DNA from 3 places in the Rhizobium sp. WSM1274 genome. Region 1 is predicted to be linked to each of the others. Evidence: predicted binding sites of a transcription regulator. Region 1 holds the regulator's gene; each other region holds the start of a gene.
What was found. The regulator PhoB, encoded in region 1, activates phosphate uptake and scavenging genes when phosphate is short. The targets are predictions, from matches to a motif close to TGTCATNNANCTGTCAT.

Region 2: the regulator PhoB is predicted to act here: its motif matches at 4,015-4,031, upstream of N2600_RS07775 (esterase-like activity of phytase family protein).
Region 3: the regulator PhoB is predicted to act here: its motif matches at 4,618-4,634, upstream of N2600_RS18660 (YdcH family protein).

What each region holds. Positions count from the first base shown of each region.
Region 1 is NZ_CP104138.1:183,617-189,347, reverse strand. Features, by position in the region: gene N2600_RS00955 (aspartate aminotransferase family protein) at 1-747, opposite strand, end outside; gene N2600_RS00950 (GcrA family cell cycle regulator) at 1,167-1,700, shown strand; gene phoB (phosphate regulon transcriptional regulator PhoB) at 1,957-2,640, opposite strand; gene phoU (phosphate signaling complex protein PhoU) at 2,788-3,501, opposite strand; gene pstB (phosphate ABC transporter ATP-binding protein PstB) at 3,546-4,361, opposite strand; gene pstA (phosphate ABC transporter permease PstA) at 4,377-5,699, opposite strand; gene pstC (phosphate ABC transporter permease subunit PstC) at 5,696-5,731, opposite strand, start outside.
Region 2 is NZ_CP104138.1:1,529,846-1,535,576, forward strand. Features, by position in the region: gene clpX (ATP-dependent Clp protease ATP-binding subunit ClpX) at 1-571, shown strand, start outside; gene lon (endopeptidase La) at 972-3,389, shown strand; gene hupB (DNA-binding protein HupB) at 3,596-3,871, shown strand; gene N2600_RS07775 (esterase-like activity of phytase family protein) at 4,084-5,731, shown strand, end outside.
Region 3 is NZ_CP104138.1:3,743,205-3,748,935, reverse strand. Features, by position in the region: partial or broken gene N2600_RS18695 (SDR family oxidoreductase) at 1-443, shown strand, start outside; gene N2600_RS18690 (alpha/beta fold hydrolase) at 493-1,569, opposite strand; gene N2600_RS18685 (tetratricopeptide repeat protein) at 1,684-2,319, opposite strand; gene ykgO (type B 50S ribosomal protein L36) at 2,432-2,557, opposite strand; gene N2600_RS18675 (5-(carboxyamino)imidazole ribonucleotide synthase) at 2,722-3,798, opposite strand; gene purE (5-(carboxyamino)imidazole ribonucleotide mutase) at 3,795-4,289, opposite strand; gene N2600_RS18665 (YdcH family protein) at 4,308-4,511, opposite strand; gene N2600_RS18660 (YdcH family protein) at 4,739-4,912, shown strand; gene N2600_RS18655 (ArsR/SmtB family transcription factor) at 5,118-5,378, opposite strand; gene N2600_RS18650 (sulfite exporter TauE/SafE family protein) at 5,516-5,731, opposite strand, start outside.

The DNA of each region.
Region 1 (5,731 bases):
GCCGCCGATGCCCTTGGCGACAGCCATGATATCGGGCGTGATACCCGACCATTCATGGGCGAAGAGCTTGCCGGTGCGGCCGACGCCGGTCTGGACCTCGTCGAGGATCAACAGCAGGCCGTTCTCGTCGCAGAGCTGGCGAAGCGCCTTCATGAACTCGTTGGTGGCAGGGCGCACGCCGCCCTCGCCCTGCACCGGCTCGATGAGGATGGCGGCCGTAGCATCGGTGATCGCGGCGCGAACCGCTTCGATGTCGCCGAAAGCAACCTGATCGAAACCCGGCGCCTTCGGGCCGAAGCCTTCCAGATATTTTTCCTGGCCGCCGGCGGCGATCGTCGCCAGCGTCCGTCCGTGGAAGGCGCCTTCGAACGTGATGATATGGAAGCGCTCGGGATGACCCTTGGAAAACTGATAGCGGCGCGCCGTCTTGATCGCGCATTCGAGCGCCTCGGCGCCCGAATTGGTGAAGAACACCTTGTCGGCGAAGGTGGCGTCCGTCAGCCGTTTTGCCAGACGCTCCTGGCCGGGGATCTCATAGATGTTCGACAGGTGCCACACCTTGTCGGCCTGCTCCTTCAGTGCGCCCACAACATGCGGATTGCTGTGGCCGACGGAGGTGACGGCGACGCCGGCGCCGAAATCGAGATATCGCTCGCCGCTTTCGGTGATCAGCCATACGCCCTCGCCTCGCTCGAACCGCAGCGGGGCACGAGAATAGGTGTCATAAAGCGGCGCGGCTTCAGCCATGGCGCGATCTCCATCAAGTTGCCGGGCAATGACTCCGGCTAAGGAAACCAGGCCCGAAAAATCAAAAATGCCGCCTTGCGGCGGCGAGTGGCACTATTTCCTTTTCGCGCTGCAATGTCAACAAAACGGCGCCCTTAGCGTATGCAGCAAGAGTGTACAGCGGCATTTCCAGTCATCAACAGGCATTATTGCAGAAATGACACGCAGGGGCAGCAAGTTGGGGAAAACTACGAATTCGATTCATCCGGATTCATGCGACTCTTGTCACGGAGTCAGGCTCACACTAGGTTAAAGATCAATTACTAGACTGCATGCGGCGGAACTAGTCACCAAAATTGATCAAGCGTTTCTTGTTTCGGAGCTCCCGGGACAACGGTGAGGGATTCTGCCATCACCAACGCAGAAGGTGGAGACAGGGCATGAACTGGACAGACGAGCGGGTCGAGAAACTCAAGAAACTTTGGGCCGAAGGACTGAGCGCCAGCCAGATCGCTGCGCAGCTTGGCGGGGTCAGCAGAAACGCGGTCATCGGCAAAGTGCATCGGCTGTGCCTCCCCGGCCGTGCCAAGGCCGGCGGCACCAACACCGCGGCGCGAACGCCGAAGCGCAATACCTCGGCGCCGCGCGCGCCGAACTACGCCTCACGGGTCACGACCCGCACCGTTACCCGCCAGCAGGGCGCGACCATGCTGAAGGAAGAGATCGAGATCGAAACGATCGAGGAAATGGAATATGTGCCGAGAGGCAATGTGGTGGTGCCGATTTCCCGACGCCTCGGCCTGACGGAGCTGACCGAACGCACCTGCAAGTGGCCGGTCGGCGATCCGCTGAAGGACGACTTCCATTTCTGCGGCTGCGAGTCCCCCGACAATTCGCCTTATTGCGGCTATCACCAGAAGCTTGCCTACCAGCCGGTCAACGAACGCCGCCGGGCGGCAGCCCGGGCCAGCTGAACGGGTGATCATTGCTAGAATGACGAAACGGGCCGAGTGGCCCGTTTTTTATGCAATTTTGGTCCGTGCGGATGGCTGCCCCTCATCCGCCTGCCGGCACCTTCTCCCCGCTTGCGGGGCGAAGGGACATGCCGCACCCTCTCCATCCCCACCAACCTTTCGCGGGGCACGTCCCCTCGCCCCGCTTACGGGGAGAGGGTTAGGGTGAGGGGCAGACGTTAGCACGAGCCCTTGTCAGTAACCAGAACGGAAGCCCTCAGGCTTCCATCGAATAGCCGGCGCCGCGGACGGTGCGGATAACGTCCTGCATGTTGGAGAAATTCAGCGCCTTGCGCAGGCGGCCGACATGGACGTCGACGGTGCGCTCGTCGACATAGATATCGTGGCCCCAGACGCCATCCAACAGCTGCGAGCGGGAGAAGACCCGGCCCGGCGACGACATCAGGAATTCCAGCAGGCGGAATTCGGTGGGGCCGAGGCGGACTTCACGGGTCTTGCGATGGACGCGATGGGTCTCGCGGTCGAGCTCGATGTCACCGCATTTCAGCACCGTCGACAGCACCTCGGGACGGGCGCGGCGCAGCATCGCCTTGACGCGGGCAACGAGCTCGGGGGTCGAGAAGGGCTTGACGACGTAATCGTCGGCGCCCGTCGACAATCCGCGGACGCGCTCGCTCTCTTCGCCGCGCGCCGTCAGCATGATGATCGGCAGGCGCTCGGTTTCCGGCCGCATGCGCAGCCGCCGGCAGAGCTCGATGCCCGAGACGCCGGGCAGCATCCAATCGAGGATGAGAAGATCGGGAGTGCGCTCCTGAAGCCGCATTTCGGCTTCGTCGCCACGAAGAATGGTATCGACCTCGAAGCCTTCCGCTTCGAGATTGTAGCGAAGAAGCACGCTGAGGGCTTCCTCGTCTTCAACAACTGCAACTCTCGGGATCATGCGTATCGGTCTCCTCGCGCATGATCCTTAAACCGGGGGTGATTTAAGCAATGCATCCTGCGCAAACTCAGAAATTGGCTGCGACCTCTTTGCGCGCCCGGACGGGCGCGCACGCAATTGACTGGTCCGGGCGACTGGCCCGGACGGTTATTCCGTGACCGCGCCGACGGTGTTGGCGCTGTCGTCCTTCGGACGGTCGCCTTCCGGCTGCGCGCCTGTCGTCATGTAAAAGATCGTTTCGGCGATATTGGTGGCGTGGTCGCCGATGCGCTCGATGTTCTTGGCGCAGAAGAGAAGATGCGTGCAGCTGGTGATGTTGCGCGGATCTTCCATCATGTAGGTCAGGAGCTCGCGGAACAGCGACGTGTACATCGCGTCGATCTCGTTGTCGCGTTCGCGGATCGCATTCGCCTTGTCGGCGGAACGATTGGTGTAGACGTCGAGCACTTCCTTGAGCTGGACGAGCGCCAGCTCGGACAGATGCTCAAGGCCGCGGGCGAGCTTGCGGGGAACGCCGGTGCTTTGGACGGCGATGACGCGCTTGGCGGTGTTCTTGCCGAGGTCGCCGACGCGTTCGAGATCGGCGGCGATGCGGATCGAACCCATGATTTCGCGCAGGTCCGCAGCCATCGGCTGACGGCGGGCAATGGTGACGATCGCCTTGTCGCCGATTTCGCGTTCGGCATGATCGAGGATCACGTCGTCGGAGATGACCTTCTGCGCCAGCGCGGTATCGCCATTGACGAGCGCCCGGACGGATTCGGCGACCATCTGCTCGGCCAGACCGCCCATTTCGGAAATCCGCCTGGACAGGAACTTCAAATCATCATCATAGGCAGAATAAATATGTGTCGATGCCATGGGGCTTTATCCTCGAATAACGGGAAGGCTTGGTGTCGCCAAAATCAGCCGAAACGACCCATGATGTAGTCCTGGGTGCGCGGGTCGTCGGGATTGGTGAACATCTTGTCGGTGTCGTTTTCCTCGACAAGATTGCCAAGGTGGAACATGGCGGTGCGCTGCGAGACACGCGCGGCCTGCTGCATGGAGTGGGTGACGATGACGATCGTGTAGTTCTCGCGCAGCTCGTGGATCAGTTCCTCGACCTTGGCGGTGGCGATCGGGTCGAGCGCCGAGCAGGGCTCGTCCATGAGGATGACCTCAGGGCTGACGGCAACGGCACGGGCAATGCAGAGGCGCTGCTGCTGACCGCCGGACAGGCCGGTGCCGGATTCATGCACGCGGTCCTTGACTTCGTTCCAGAGACCGGCGCGCTGCAGGCTGGTCTCGACGATCTGGTCGAGGTCGGCCTTCGACTTGGCAAGGCCATGGATGCGCGGGCCGTAGGAGACGTTTTCGTAGATCGTCTTCGGGAACGGGTTCGGCTTCTGGAAGACCATGCCGACGCGGGCGCGAAGTTCGACGACGTCGATATCGGGATCATAGATATCGTCGGTATCAAGCGTGATCTTGCCGGTGACGCGGCAGCCGTCGATCGTGTCGTTCATGCGGTTGAGGCACCGCAGGAAGGTCGACTTGCCGCAGCCGGACGGGCCGATCAGGGCGGTTACGGTGTTTTCGCGGACGTTCAGGTTCACATCGAAAAGCGCGCGCTTCTCGCCATAGTAAACCGAGACTTCCTTTCCGATCATCTTATACGGGACGTTGCTCATCTTGCGATCCAGCGCCTTTTCAACTGCAGCTTCCGTCAACATGTTCATGATGTTTAACTCCGTTTACCAGCGGCGCTCGAAGCGACGACGCAAGAGGATGGCGCCCATGTTCATGACGATCAGGAACAGGAGCAGGACGATGATGGCACCCGAAGTACGCTCAACGAAGGCACGTTCGGCCTCGTTGGCCCACATATAGACCTGTACGGGCAGAGCCGTCGAGGGATCGAGCGGTGTCGTCGGCGCGTTGGCGACGAAGGCGACCATGCCAATCAGGAGCAGCGGCGCGGTTTCGCCGAGCGCGTGCGCCAGGCCGATGATCGTGCCGGTGAGGATGCCTGGCATGGCGAGCGGTAGAACATGGTGAAACACCATCTGCATCTTCGACGCGCCGAGGCCGAGCGCTGCGGCGCGGATCGACGGCGGCACGGCGCGCAGAGCCGCACGCGTGGCGATGATGATCGTCGGCAGGGTCATCAGCGTCAGCACCAGGCCGCCAACCAGCGAAGCCGAGCGCGGCAGGCCGATGAAGTTGATGAAGACGGAAAGACCGAGCAGGCCGTAGACGATGGAAGGAACCGCGGCGAGGTTGTTGATATTGACCTCGATCAGGTCCGTCAGCTTGTTCTTCGGCGCGAACTCCTCGAGATAGATCGAGGCGGCGACGCCGATCGGCAGAGCGAGCACGAGGACGATCAGCATCAGGTAGAGCGAGCCGATCAGGGCGACGCCCAGGCCTGCGGCCTCCGGACGGCTGGAATTGCCGTTGACGAAAAGGCCGGTGTTGAACTGCTTGTGGAGAGCGCCGCTCGCCTTCAGCTCGTTCATCCATGCAACCTGCTTGTCGTTGACCTTGCGGTTCTTCTCATCGACGGAGAGATCGATCTGGCCCTTGCTGGCGCTGTCGACATTGGCGTCGGCGAGCAGAGTGACGTCGACCGTCTTGCCGATGATCGACGGATCGGCGATCACCATATCGCGCAGCTGGATCGGCGCACTCTTCGACAGCATGGCGGATGCATCGCGCACGTCGGGACGGCTCGAGGCATTGATGTTCAGCTGCTTGACGATCGCGTCACGCAGGAGAACCGGATAGTTGGCGGCGATCAGCACCGAAGGGTCGGTCGCACGCTTGTTGTTCGGGTCGATCGTCTTCTCGGAAAACTCGATCGGCAGGGTGATCGCCGTCTGCTGGAAGGCGGTATAGCCTTTGCCGATCACCGTCCACAGCAGGATGAAGAGGAAGACGAGACCGAAGGTGATGGCGGCGATGCCATAGGCCTGGAACCGGCGCTCGGCGGCATAGCGGCGCTTGATGCCGATATCGCGGCGCGCGGGCGCCGTGGAAACGGTGACGCCTGATGTGGGAGAAACAATATCCGTCATTCGTACTGCTCCCGGTATTTGCGCACGATGTA
Region 2 (5,731 bases), 1.3 Mb from region 1:
ATTCCTGCAGGTCGACACAACGAACATTCTGTTCATCTGTGGCGGCGCCTTCGCTGGCCTCGACAAGATCATTTCGGCTCGCGGCGAGAAGACCTCGATCGGCTTTGGCGCCACCGTCAAGTCCCAGGACGACCGTCGCGTCGGCGAGGTCCTGCGCGAACTGGAGCCGGAAGATCTGGTCAAGTTCGGCCTCATCCCGGAATTCATCGGCCGTCTGCCGGTTCTGGCGACGCTCGAGGACCTCGACGAGGACGCACTGATCCAGATCCTGTCCGAGCCGAAGAACGCGCTGATCAAGCAGTATCAGCGGCTGTTCGAGATGGAGGATGTGGAACTGAACTTCCATGAGGACGCTCTGCGTGAAATCGCCCGTAAGGCGATCGTGCGCAAGACCGGCGCCCGCGGCCTTCGCTCGATCATGGAGAAGATCCTGCTCGACACGATGTTCGAACTGCCGACGCTGGAAGGCGTGCGCGAGGTCGTCATATCAGAGGAAGTGGTGCGCGGTTCGGCCCGTCCGCTTTATATCTATGCCGATCGCCAGGAAGAAAAGGCAAACGCTTCGGCGTGAGCTTGATGGCTTTCGTGTGATTATTTTGGGGGCTTGCCATAGGCAGGCCCCTTTCTATTTGAAAAACCATGCGAGGCGCTGTTAGTATTTGCCGGTGGGAACCGAAGTTGCTTTTGCCGATGTTGCGCAAGGTTCGTGCCTGGCAATGATGCAATGATCCGTAAGTCTCTTGCTGGCGTTTGCATTTAGCCGGGTCGGAAGTGGTAAGCGCCGGTCCAGCCACACGCGTCATAGTGTTGGCGTTCCGTTGTAATAAAGCTGTCACATCCGAGGGACGCGGGCGTTGGCGTGCTTGAAAAGCGTAGTCAGAACCTCCACTTGTAGGAACAAGTGAGATTGCCGGCCGGTCCCAAGCGGCCGTGCACAGAGCCCGGCAACGGGACGATGGAAAGGACATAAAATGACGAAGAAAACGTCTGTAGCGACCAGCACTGCCTACCCTGTTCTGCCCCTGCGCGACATCGTGGTTTTCCCGCATATGATCGTGCCGCTATTCGTGGGACGGGAAAAGTCGATCCGTGCGCTCGAAGAGGTCATGGGTTCCGACAAGCAGATCATGCTGGTGACACAGATCAACGCCAGCGACGACGATCCGGATCCTTCCGCGATCCACAATGTTGGCACCGTGGCGAACGTGTTGCAGCTCTTGAAGCTGCCCGACGGCACCGTGAAGGTTCTGGTGGAGGGCCGCGCCCGCGCCGAGATCGACACCTATACCAGCCGCGAGGATTTCTATGAGGCGCTCGGCCATGTGCTCGAGGAGCCGCATGACGATCCGGTCGAGTTGGAAGCCCTGTCGCGTTCGGTCGTCTCCGAATTCGAGAGCTACGTGAAGCTCAACAAGAAGATTTCACCTGAAGTGGTCGGCGCCGCCAGCCAGATCGACGACTATTCCAAGCTCGCCGATACGGTCGCTTCGCATCTGTCGATCAAGATCACCGAGAAGCAGGAGATGCTGGAGACCACCAGCGTCAAGCAGCGCCTCGAAAAAGCCCTCGGCTTCATGGAAGGCGAGATCTCGGTCCTGCAGGTCGAAAAGCGGATCCGCTCGCGCGTCAAGCGCCAGATGGAGAAGACCCAGCGCGAATACTACCTCAATGAACAGATGAAGGCGATCCAGAAGGAACTCGGCGACGGCGAGGAAGGCCGCGACGAGATGAGCGAACTGGAAGAGCGCATCTCCAAGACCAAGCTGTCCAAGGAAGCCCGTGAAAAGGCCGATGCGGAGCTGAAGAAGCTGCGCCAGATGAGCCCGATGTCGGCGGAAGCCACCGTCGTGCGCAATTATCTGGACTGGCTGCTCGGCATTCCCTGGGGCAAGAAGTCGAAGATCAAGGCCGATCTCAACAATGCCGAGAAGATCCTCGAAGCCGATCACTTCGGTCTCGATAAGGTCAAGGAGCGCATCGTCGAATATCTGGCCGTGCAGGCCCGTGCCACCAAGATCAAAGGCCCGATCCTCTGCCTCGTCGGTCCTCCGGGTGTCGGCAAGACCTCCCTCGCCCAGTCGATTGCCAAGGCGACCGGCCGTGAGTATGTCCGCATGGCACTTGGCGGCGTTCGTGACGAAGCCGAAATCCGCGGTCACCGCCGCACCTATATCGGCTCGATGCCTGGCAAGGTCATCCAGTCGATGAAGAAGGCGAAGAAGTCCAACCCGCTCTTCCTGCTCGACGAGATCGACAAGCTCGGCCAGGACTATCGCGGCGATCCGTCCTCGGCCCTGCTCGAAGTGCTCGATCCGGCACAGAACATGACCTTCATGGACCACTATCTGGAAGTCGAATACGACCTGTCGGATGTGATGTTCATCACGACGGCGAATACGCTGAATATTCCAGCGCCCCTGATGGACCGCATGGAGATCATCCGTATCGCCGGCTACACCGAGGATGAAAAGCGCGAAATCGCCAAGCGGCATCTGCTGCCGAAGGCCATCAAGGAACATGCGTTGCAGCCGGAAGAATTCTCGGTCAGCGACGACGCCCTGATGGCGATCAGCCAGCAGTACACCCGCGAAGCCGGCGTCCGCAACTTCGAACGCGAACTGATGAAACTCGCCCGCAAGGCGGTCACCGAGATCATCAAGGGCAAGACGAAGTCCGTTCATGTGACGGCTGCCAACATCTCCGACTATCTGGGCGTCCCGCGCTTCCGCCATGGCGAAGCCGAGGGCGAGGATCAGGTCGGCGTCGTGACCGGTCTTGCCTGGACGGAAGTCGGTGGCGAACTGCTGACCATCGAAGGCGTGATGATGCCGGGCAAGGGCCGCATGACGGTCACCGGCAATCTGAAGGAAGTCATGAAGGAATCGATCTCAGCAGCGGCCTCCTATGTCCGCTCGCGCGCTGTCGATTTCGGCATCGAGCCGCCGCGCTTCGACAAGAGCGACATCCACGTGCACGTGCCGGAAGGCGCGACGCCGAAGGATGGCCCCTCGGCCGGCGTCGCCATGGCAACCGCGATCGTCTCGATCATGACCGGCATTCCGGTGGACAGGCATGTGGCCATGACTGGTGAAATCACCCTTCGTGGCCGTGTGCTGCCGATCGGTGGTCTCAAGGAAAAGCTGCTCGCAGCGCTTCGCGGCGGCATCAAGAAGGTGCTGATTCCGGAGGAAAACGCCAAGGACCTGGCGGAGATTCCTGATAACGTGAAGAACAACATGGAGATCATCCCGGTATCCCGCATGGGCGAGGTGATCAAGCATGCGCTGATCCGGCGGCCGGAGCCGATCGAATGGGATGGTACGGTGGAAACGCCGGTCATCGCAACGGTCGAAGGCCTCGATGAGACAGGCGCAACCATAGCGCATTGAGTGGCCTTTGCCACATTTATGCCCCATTGGGACAAAACACGGAAAAAGGCTGGCGGAAACGCCAGCCTTTTTTGTGAAAACGTCATGTAGACGCTTGCTTTTCCTTGATTTGCAGGGCTTTTGGGTTTTCGGCGGGCCTGATGAAACCTATTCTGCGCCTAGCTTACTTTTGAGTCGTTTCATACCATTTAGAAAGGGGTGGAAACATGAACAAGAATGAACTCGTGTCCGCAGTAGCCGAAAAGGCAGGACTGACGAAGTCTGACGCGGCTTCCGCTGTTGACGCGGTTTTCGACGTTGTCCAGGCTGAGCTCAAGAACAAGGGCGACATCCGCCTCGCGGGTTTCGGCAGCTTCACCGTTTCTCATCGTGCCGCAACGAAGGGCCGTAATCCGTCAACGGGCGCTGAAGTCGACATTCCGGCTCGCAACGTGCCGAAATTCACGCCCGGCAAGGGCCTGAAGGACGCCGTCAACGGCTGATCTGAGATTATCCACCAGTCGGAAACGAGACCGGCTGTGCAGGATTTGAGAGGGGTTCGGCTTTGCCGGACCCCTTTTGCTTGGCGGTCGGTGCGAAGCGAGCGGACAATCGCCTGACGTGATCAGGTGCAAAATGCCGCATCTGTCATGCCTGTGTCATGCCGCTCCCCCAGAAGACCTATGTTTCGAATGTTCGATACATGGGGGATTTCATGACAATTTCATCGCGCAAGGCAGCGCTTGCTGCCGTGCTTCTCGCATCCGTTGCTTTTCCGGCCGCGGCCGAACCGGTTTTCAACCGCATCGCCTCCTTTCCGGTTGCGGCGAACCTGCCGGCCGACAAGGACAAGCTGTCGGCGAGCTCCGCAGAAATCATCACCGCGACCGGCGACGGCAACACGCTGATCTATAGCGACAGCCCGCTCGGCGCGATCGGCTTCATCGACATTACCGACGCCAAGGCACCGAAGGCCGGCGGCGCGGTGATGATGGACGGCGAGCCGACATCGGTCACCTCCAGCGCCGGCAAGGCGCTCGTTGCTGTCAACACCTCCGAAAGCAAGGCGAAGCCCTCGGGCCGTCTCGCGATCGTCGACGTGGCGACCAAGAAGATCGAGAGCACCTGCGATCTCGGCGGCCAGCCGGATTCGATCGCCCTCAACAAGGACAAGACGCTCGGCGCCATCGCAATCGAAAACGAGCGCGACGAAGACGTCAATGACGGCAAGATCCCGCAAATGCCGGCCGGCGACCTCGTCGTCTTCCAGGTCAAGAACGGCACCGTCGACTGCGGCACCATCAAGCACGTGGCGCTGACCGGGCTTACTGGCGTCGCCCCTGAAGATCCGGAGCCGGAATTCGTCGCCTTCAACGGCCTGAACGAAATTGCCCTCACGCTGCAGGAGAACAATGAGATCGTCATCATCGACGCCAACACGGCTGACGTGAAGACGCATTTTTCCGCCGGCAGCGTCGATCTCTCCGGTATCGACACCAAGCGTGACGGCGCCCTGAAATTCTCGGGCGAAGCCAAGGGCGTGCTGCGCGAGCCCGACGCCGTGAAGTGGCTGGACGACAACCGCCTCGTCGTCGCCAATGAAGGCGACTACCAGGGCGGCTCGCGCGGTTTCACCATCTTCGACAAGACGGGCAAGCTTCTCTACGAATCAGGCGCATCTTTCGAACGCGCCGTTGCCCATATCGGCCACTATCCGGAAAGCCGTTCGGGATCGAAGGGCGTCGAGCCCGAAGGCCTTGAAGCCGCCAAGTTCGGCGATGAGCAGTATTTCTTTCTGCTCGCCGAGCGTGCCTCGGTCGTCGGCGTCTACAAAGATACCGGCGCTGATCCCGAACTCGTCCAGCTCCTGCCGTCCGGCATTTCGCCGGAAGGTGCGATCGCCATTCCCGCGCGTAATCTTCTTGCGACCGCCAACGAACTCGACCTCGGCAAGGACGGCGGCGCGCGTTCGCATGTGATGATCTACGAGCGCTCGGAAGGCGAGAAGGCCTATCCGCAGATCGTCTCTGCCGAAAAGGACGGCAATCCGATCGGCTTCGCAGCCCTTTCGGGTCTCGCCGCCGTTCCGGGCAAGCCGGGCATGCTCTACGCGGTAAGCGACAGCGTTCTGGGCTCGCAGCCGACGATCTACACGATCGACGCCAGCGAGAAGCCGGCCGTCATCACCGACGCCCTCGTCGTCAAGCGTGACGGTGCCCCAGCCCAGAAGCTCGACATCGAAGGCATCGCGGCTGCCGCCGATGGCTCCTTCTGGCTCGCCTCGGAAGGCTACAGCGAGCGTCTCGTTCCGCACGCGTTCTATAACGTCAATGCCAAGGGTGACATCAAGGCCGAGATCGCCC
Region 3 (5,731 bases), 1.4 Mb from region 1:
CGCTCGACATGACGGACCTGCTTGCCGGTTTCCAGACCAAGCTCATTCCGCATGCCGCGGCAGCCCAGGCGGCACTGCCGCTGCTGCAGCCGGGCGGCAGCATCACCTTCGTTTCGGCGGTCAGCGCGCAGGCTGCGATGCCTGGGACGGCTGGGCTTGCGGCCGTCAATGCCGGCATCGAGGCGATGGTGCCGGTGCTTGCCGCCGAATTGAAGCCGCTGCGCGTCAACGGCGTTTCCCCCGGGGTCGTCGATACGCCGTGGTGGAGTTTCCTGCCGCCTGAGCAGCGCGGCAGCGTCTTTGCGGATTTCGCCGGCCGCACGCCGGTCGGCCGTATCGGCAGGCCGGAGGATATCGCGCAGGTGATTGCCTTCCTGATCGGAAACGGCTTCATGAGCGGCCATGTCGTCACCTGCGACGGCGGCATGCGTCTCGGCGCCTGAGGCAGGTTTCCGGCGAAGCTGGAACAAAATGATGCAGCAATTCAAAGTGCTAAAGCGTGTTTTGCGCGTCGGAAAAGACGTGCGGCGCTGTCGGCTCTAACGACGGTGCGGCTGCGGCTCTCTGATCGCGTGAGGCGGCGGCAAGCCTCTCCTCGGCCCTGCGGGCGATTGTCTGCAGGTCGCGCGGTTTGCCTGATATCTTCTCCATGGCGGCGATGGCGACATCGGTTGCGAGATAATCCGGCTTGTGGCCGACGCCGCTGACGGTGACGAGTTCGGAGCCTGATATATCGCGGGCAAGGCCGCGCGAGTGCAGGTGTTCCCAGACGATCTCGTCGCTGTCACCTGTTATGATGACGGTCGGTGCGGTGATCTGCGAATAGAGCAGCGACTGCTCCTTCACATAGGCGAGCAGCCTTTTGAAATCGGCGGCGTTGTTATGGAAAGCATTGGGTCGCAGCACCAGCGACGGCCCGGTTTTTTCGATGTAGTCGGCCGGGCGCGGATTGGGACGGAAGACATTCAGCGTGCCGCGCTCCAGCCGGCTCAGACCGAGAGGCACGACGATCGCGTGGTTGAAGAGCCATCCGACGATCGGCACGGTTGCCACATGATAGTACCAGTCGATGCCACCCGGCCATGGATGGGTGGCGGGCGCGAGGAAGAGCAAGCCCGCGGTCTTATCAGGATGACGCAGGCCGAAGGCGGCGGTGATCGCGCCGCCGAAGGAATGGCCGACGATAACAGCCTTTTCGATGCCGCGCTTCTCCATCAGTCTGGCGATCGCATCGGCCTGGCCGGAGGGGACGGCGTTCTCAGGGCCGCCGCGCTCGGAATAGCCATGACCGGGGCGGTCGACGAACAGCATTTCCGCCCGGCCTTCGAGTGCGGCGCGGAAGGCAACGACCTGGTCGAGCAAATTGCCGCTGGCGCCGTGAATGAAAACCAGGGCGGGCAGATCCGCATTTTCGGGACGCTCGATGTGGACGGCATTCATGCGGTAGCCGCCGACATCCGTCAGTTCGCCGATATTCGGATAGGCGTGTTCGAATTGCCGCGCCTTATAAGTGGAGTAACCGATGGCGGCGGCGAGCGGGGCGAGAAGAGCGGAAACTTCTGCAAGCATGATCTCAACGAGCGATAATTGCGGAACGACCTGCTGGCGGACAACCGCCATGTCGTTCCCTCCATATGCTAAAATTGCGCGGCGAGATCCGACGTCAAGATATCAGTCCAGGAATCAGGTGCGGTTGCCGGCGAGTTTTTCCGCAAGCGTGTTGGCCTGTTCCTGTGCAGTGCGCTCGGCGGGATAGACGTCGAGGAAACGCTCCCAAGCCTTCAAGGTCAGCTGATCGTTGCCGGAATTACTGAGGATCGCCGCCATGCCGGAGAGCGCGCCGAAATGGCGTGGCTCGAGATCGAGCACATGTTCGATGTCGGACATCGACTTGCGATAATTGCCCATGACGAAATTCAGCGTGGCGCGGCGGTTCCAGCTTTCGGCATAATCGGGCTTCAGCGCGATCGCCTCATCGAGGAAATCGAGGGCCGCGGGATTGCGCTTTTCCTCGATCGCCTTGTCGGCCCACTGCATCAGCAGATTGACGGTGGCGCTGCCGGAATCGTTCCATTCCATGCGGATTTCATTGGCGATGCCGCTGGCCTTTTCGGGATCGCGTTCACGCTTCAGCTGGCTGAAGAGCTGGTCGAGGTGCTGCTTTGGCGAACTGTCGGTATCCGCCTGCTCGACGATAACGTCCTTTTTCGCGGCGGCAGCGGGCTTTTCCGCGGCGGCGGCCGGAAAGGAGGCGGTGAGGAGAATGAGGGCGAGCGGCAGCGCCGCTGATGTCAAAGCAAAAAAACGCATGGCGGACATATTAGCCCGCCAGCGCCGAAGATCAAACAAATTTGACGTGATCACCGCAGCGACCCACCGGATATATCTGCCGGCGCAAGCTCACGCGGCAGGGCGATCCGGACGCGCGAAATCAGCCCTGACGAGCCTTGAAGCGCGGGTTCAGCTTGTTGATGATGTAGATGCGGCCCTTGCGGCGAACCAGACGGTTGTCACGGTGACGAGCCTTAAGCGACTTGAGCGAATTCTTGATCTTCATTTTTCTGATCCGCGATCTCTATGGGGGAATTCACATTCGCCCGTATCTTTAACAATCAAAAGCGCGCCATCGGGCGCGCTGTTTAGGTGGGGGAGCAGATACCCCGCCACCTTTTCCGTGTCAACCACATGAAGGTGTTTTTCCGAAGGCGCAGGGGTGTTTTCTCAGGCCAAAACCGGCGATTTCGGAGTCAAGGTGGTGACGTGACCCATCTTGCGGCCGGGGCGCCACTCGGTCTTGCCATAGAGATGAACCAGCGTATCGGGGCGCCTCAGCCAGTCGGGAACGGCAAGGATATCATCGCCGATCAGGTTCTGCATGATACAGTCGGAATGGCGTTCAGAACTGCCAAGCGGCAGGCCGGCGACGGCGCGGATATGCTGCTCGAACTGGCTGACGACGCAGGCCGCTTCCGTCCAGTGACCTGAGTTGTGGACACGCGGCGCCATCTCGTTGGCGATCAGGCCACCATCGACAAGCATGAAGAATTCGATACCGATGACGCCGACATAGTTCAACGCGGCAAGGATCTTTTCGGCCGATTGGCGCGCGGCGTCCGCCGTCGATGCAGAGATCGCGGCTGGAACCGTCGACGTGTGAAGGATACCGTCGCGGTGCACATTCTCGGCGGGATCGAAGCAGACGACTGTCCCGTCGGTGGCGCGCGCGGCGATGATCGAGACCTCGCGCTCGAACGCGATGAAGCTTTCGAGGATGAGCGGTACGCCGCCGAGTGCGGCATAGGCGCCATCCGGGCTGTCGGCCGCCGAGCGGAAAACCTTCTGGCCCTTGCCGTCATAACCGAGGCGGCGGGTCTTCAGCACGCCCTGGCCGCCGAAATCCTCAAGTGCCGTCTCAAGATCGGCCTGGCTGTCGATCGTGTGGAAGCGGGCGGTTGATATGCCGCAGTCATTGAGAAAGAGCTTTTCGAGGAGGCGGTCCTGGGCAGCTTCTAGCGCCTTCGGTGGCGGAAAGACGGATACGTTTGCTGAGAGCCTTTCGGCGGCTGCAACGGGCACGTTCTCGAATTCGTAAGTGACGACATCGCAAATATCAGCAAGTTCGGCCAGTGCCGCCGGATCGTCGAAGGCGGCGGTAATCTGCCGGTTGGCGAGCTGGGCGGCCGGGCAGTCCGCCTGCGGCTCGAGAATGACCGTACGAAAATTCAACCGGGCGGCGGCAATGGCCAGCATGCGGCCGAGCTGGCCGCCGCCGATAATGCCGATCGTTCTTGCCGTCATAGGTTGTCCATCGGGTATTCGGCGACGGCAGCACTCTGGCGCTCGCGCCATTCGTCGAGCCGGTCGGCGATTTCTTCGTCGGAAAGGGCAAGTACGGCAGCGGCGAGAAGCGCGGCGTTGACCGCGCCGGCCTTGCCGATGGCAAGCGTGCCCACGGGAATACCGGCCGGCATCTGCACGATGGAAAGAAGACTGTCCTGGCCGGACAGGGCTTTCGACTGGACCGGCACGCCGAAAACCGGCAGCGGTGTCATCGCGGCGGTCATGCCCGGCAGGTGGGCGGCGCCGCCGGCGCCGGCGATGATGACCTTGAAGCCCTCCGCGCGTGCGCCCTTGGCGAAATTGACCAGCCGGTCCACTGTGCGGTGCGCCGAAATAATGCGCGCGTCATAGGGAATTTCCAGCGCCTCCAGCGTGTCGGCGGCGTTTTTCATGGTCTCCCAGTCGGACTGGCTGCCCATGATGATGGCGACGGGTGGTCTGTCTGTCATCGATGCTGCTATTCCCTCTCAGGCGATAATGTCAGGGATGATCTGATCTTCCAGCTTGGAGAGCCTGTCCTTGATGACAAGTTTTTTCTTTTTCATTCGCTGGATTCGCAGAGCATCGCATCCGGTCTGGATCATGGCGTTGATCGCGGCATCGAAATCCTCATGCTCCTGACGCAGGCGCGCCACCGTGAGCCTGATTTCCGCCTGTTCCTGATCGGCCATATGCATTCCCCGTTACCGTCCCTGGACCTTGTCCGATCTGGCGATGATTTCCGCAAGCTCCTATCACCAAATACGGGTAACGGCTAGTTAGTCTTGATCATGAAATTGCCATCCAGTCTTCATCTTTTGGCCTTCGACAAGCCTTCAAAAATATGTCACAGTCCGGCCGTTGACACCTTGATCCCCGACGATGTTGGCCGGGGAGGGTAAGAGGAAGGAAGGGTCATATGACTGTTCAAGCTCATCTTGAGTCACTCCAGAAAAAGCATGTCGCTCTCGAGGAGGAGTTGCACGCGCTCAGAACATCTCCCTCTATTTCCGATACGGAACTTGCCGAATGCAAGCGCCGCAAGCTGCGCATCAAGGACGAGATTCAGCGTCTTAAATCATCCGTCCACTAATCTTCCCAAGGGTCGCCGGGCGATCATCTTGCGCAAGAAGGTAAATCCATCCATTCCGCCAAGAATTAGCAAGAACCGGTGATTTGACACCATATTTGCGCCAGTCCGATGCATCCGGCATCGTGGCTGGCGCTTTTGGGTCCGCCACGTCTCGCATCGCATTCTTATGATTCACATCGTATCCCAGATCTTATGGGAACCTGCATCAGGCCCAGAACTGATCCAGCCATAAATTGAGCTTGTCGAAGCCGCGGTTGTTGACCGTATAGATGCGTTTGGTGCCTTCCGAGGTCACGGAGACCAGATTGCTGTCGAGAAGCGCCTTCAGGTGCTGTGAAACAGCTGGACGGCTGATCGGCAGGCCTTCGGCGAGCTCGTTGACCGTCCGTGGCGCGCGACGCAATTCCTCCAGCAGAAACCGCCGGTTCGGATCGGCAATTGCAGAGAAAGGGTCCGTGTTCGACATGGCGGGAACGCTACGTCAAACCGGCCGCGCCAGCAAGGAAATTGTGCATTGCAGCGTGCCGCGCTTTAGGTCTTTGTTTTTACGCATGTCGTTAGCGTAAAACCGCCGCACACTTGCGCGACATGCTTTAGCGGTTTCTACCAGCCAAGGCCCTCGCGCACGATCAGGAAGGCGGCGATCAGCGCCATCGCATACATGAAGGGATAGAAGATCTGTGGCTTCATGCGGCGCACGCACCAGGCGCCGGCAATGGTGGCGAGCGGGGCAAAGGGCAGAAGCGTCGCGGAGGTCGCAAGATTCTGGTTGTCGAGTTGGCCGAGCGCAAAATAGGGGATCAGCTTGATGGCGTTGAG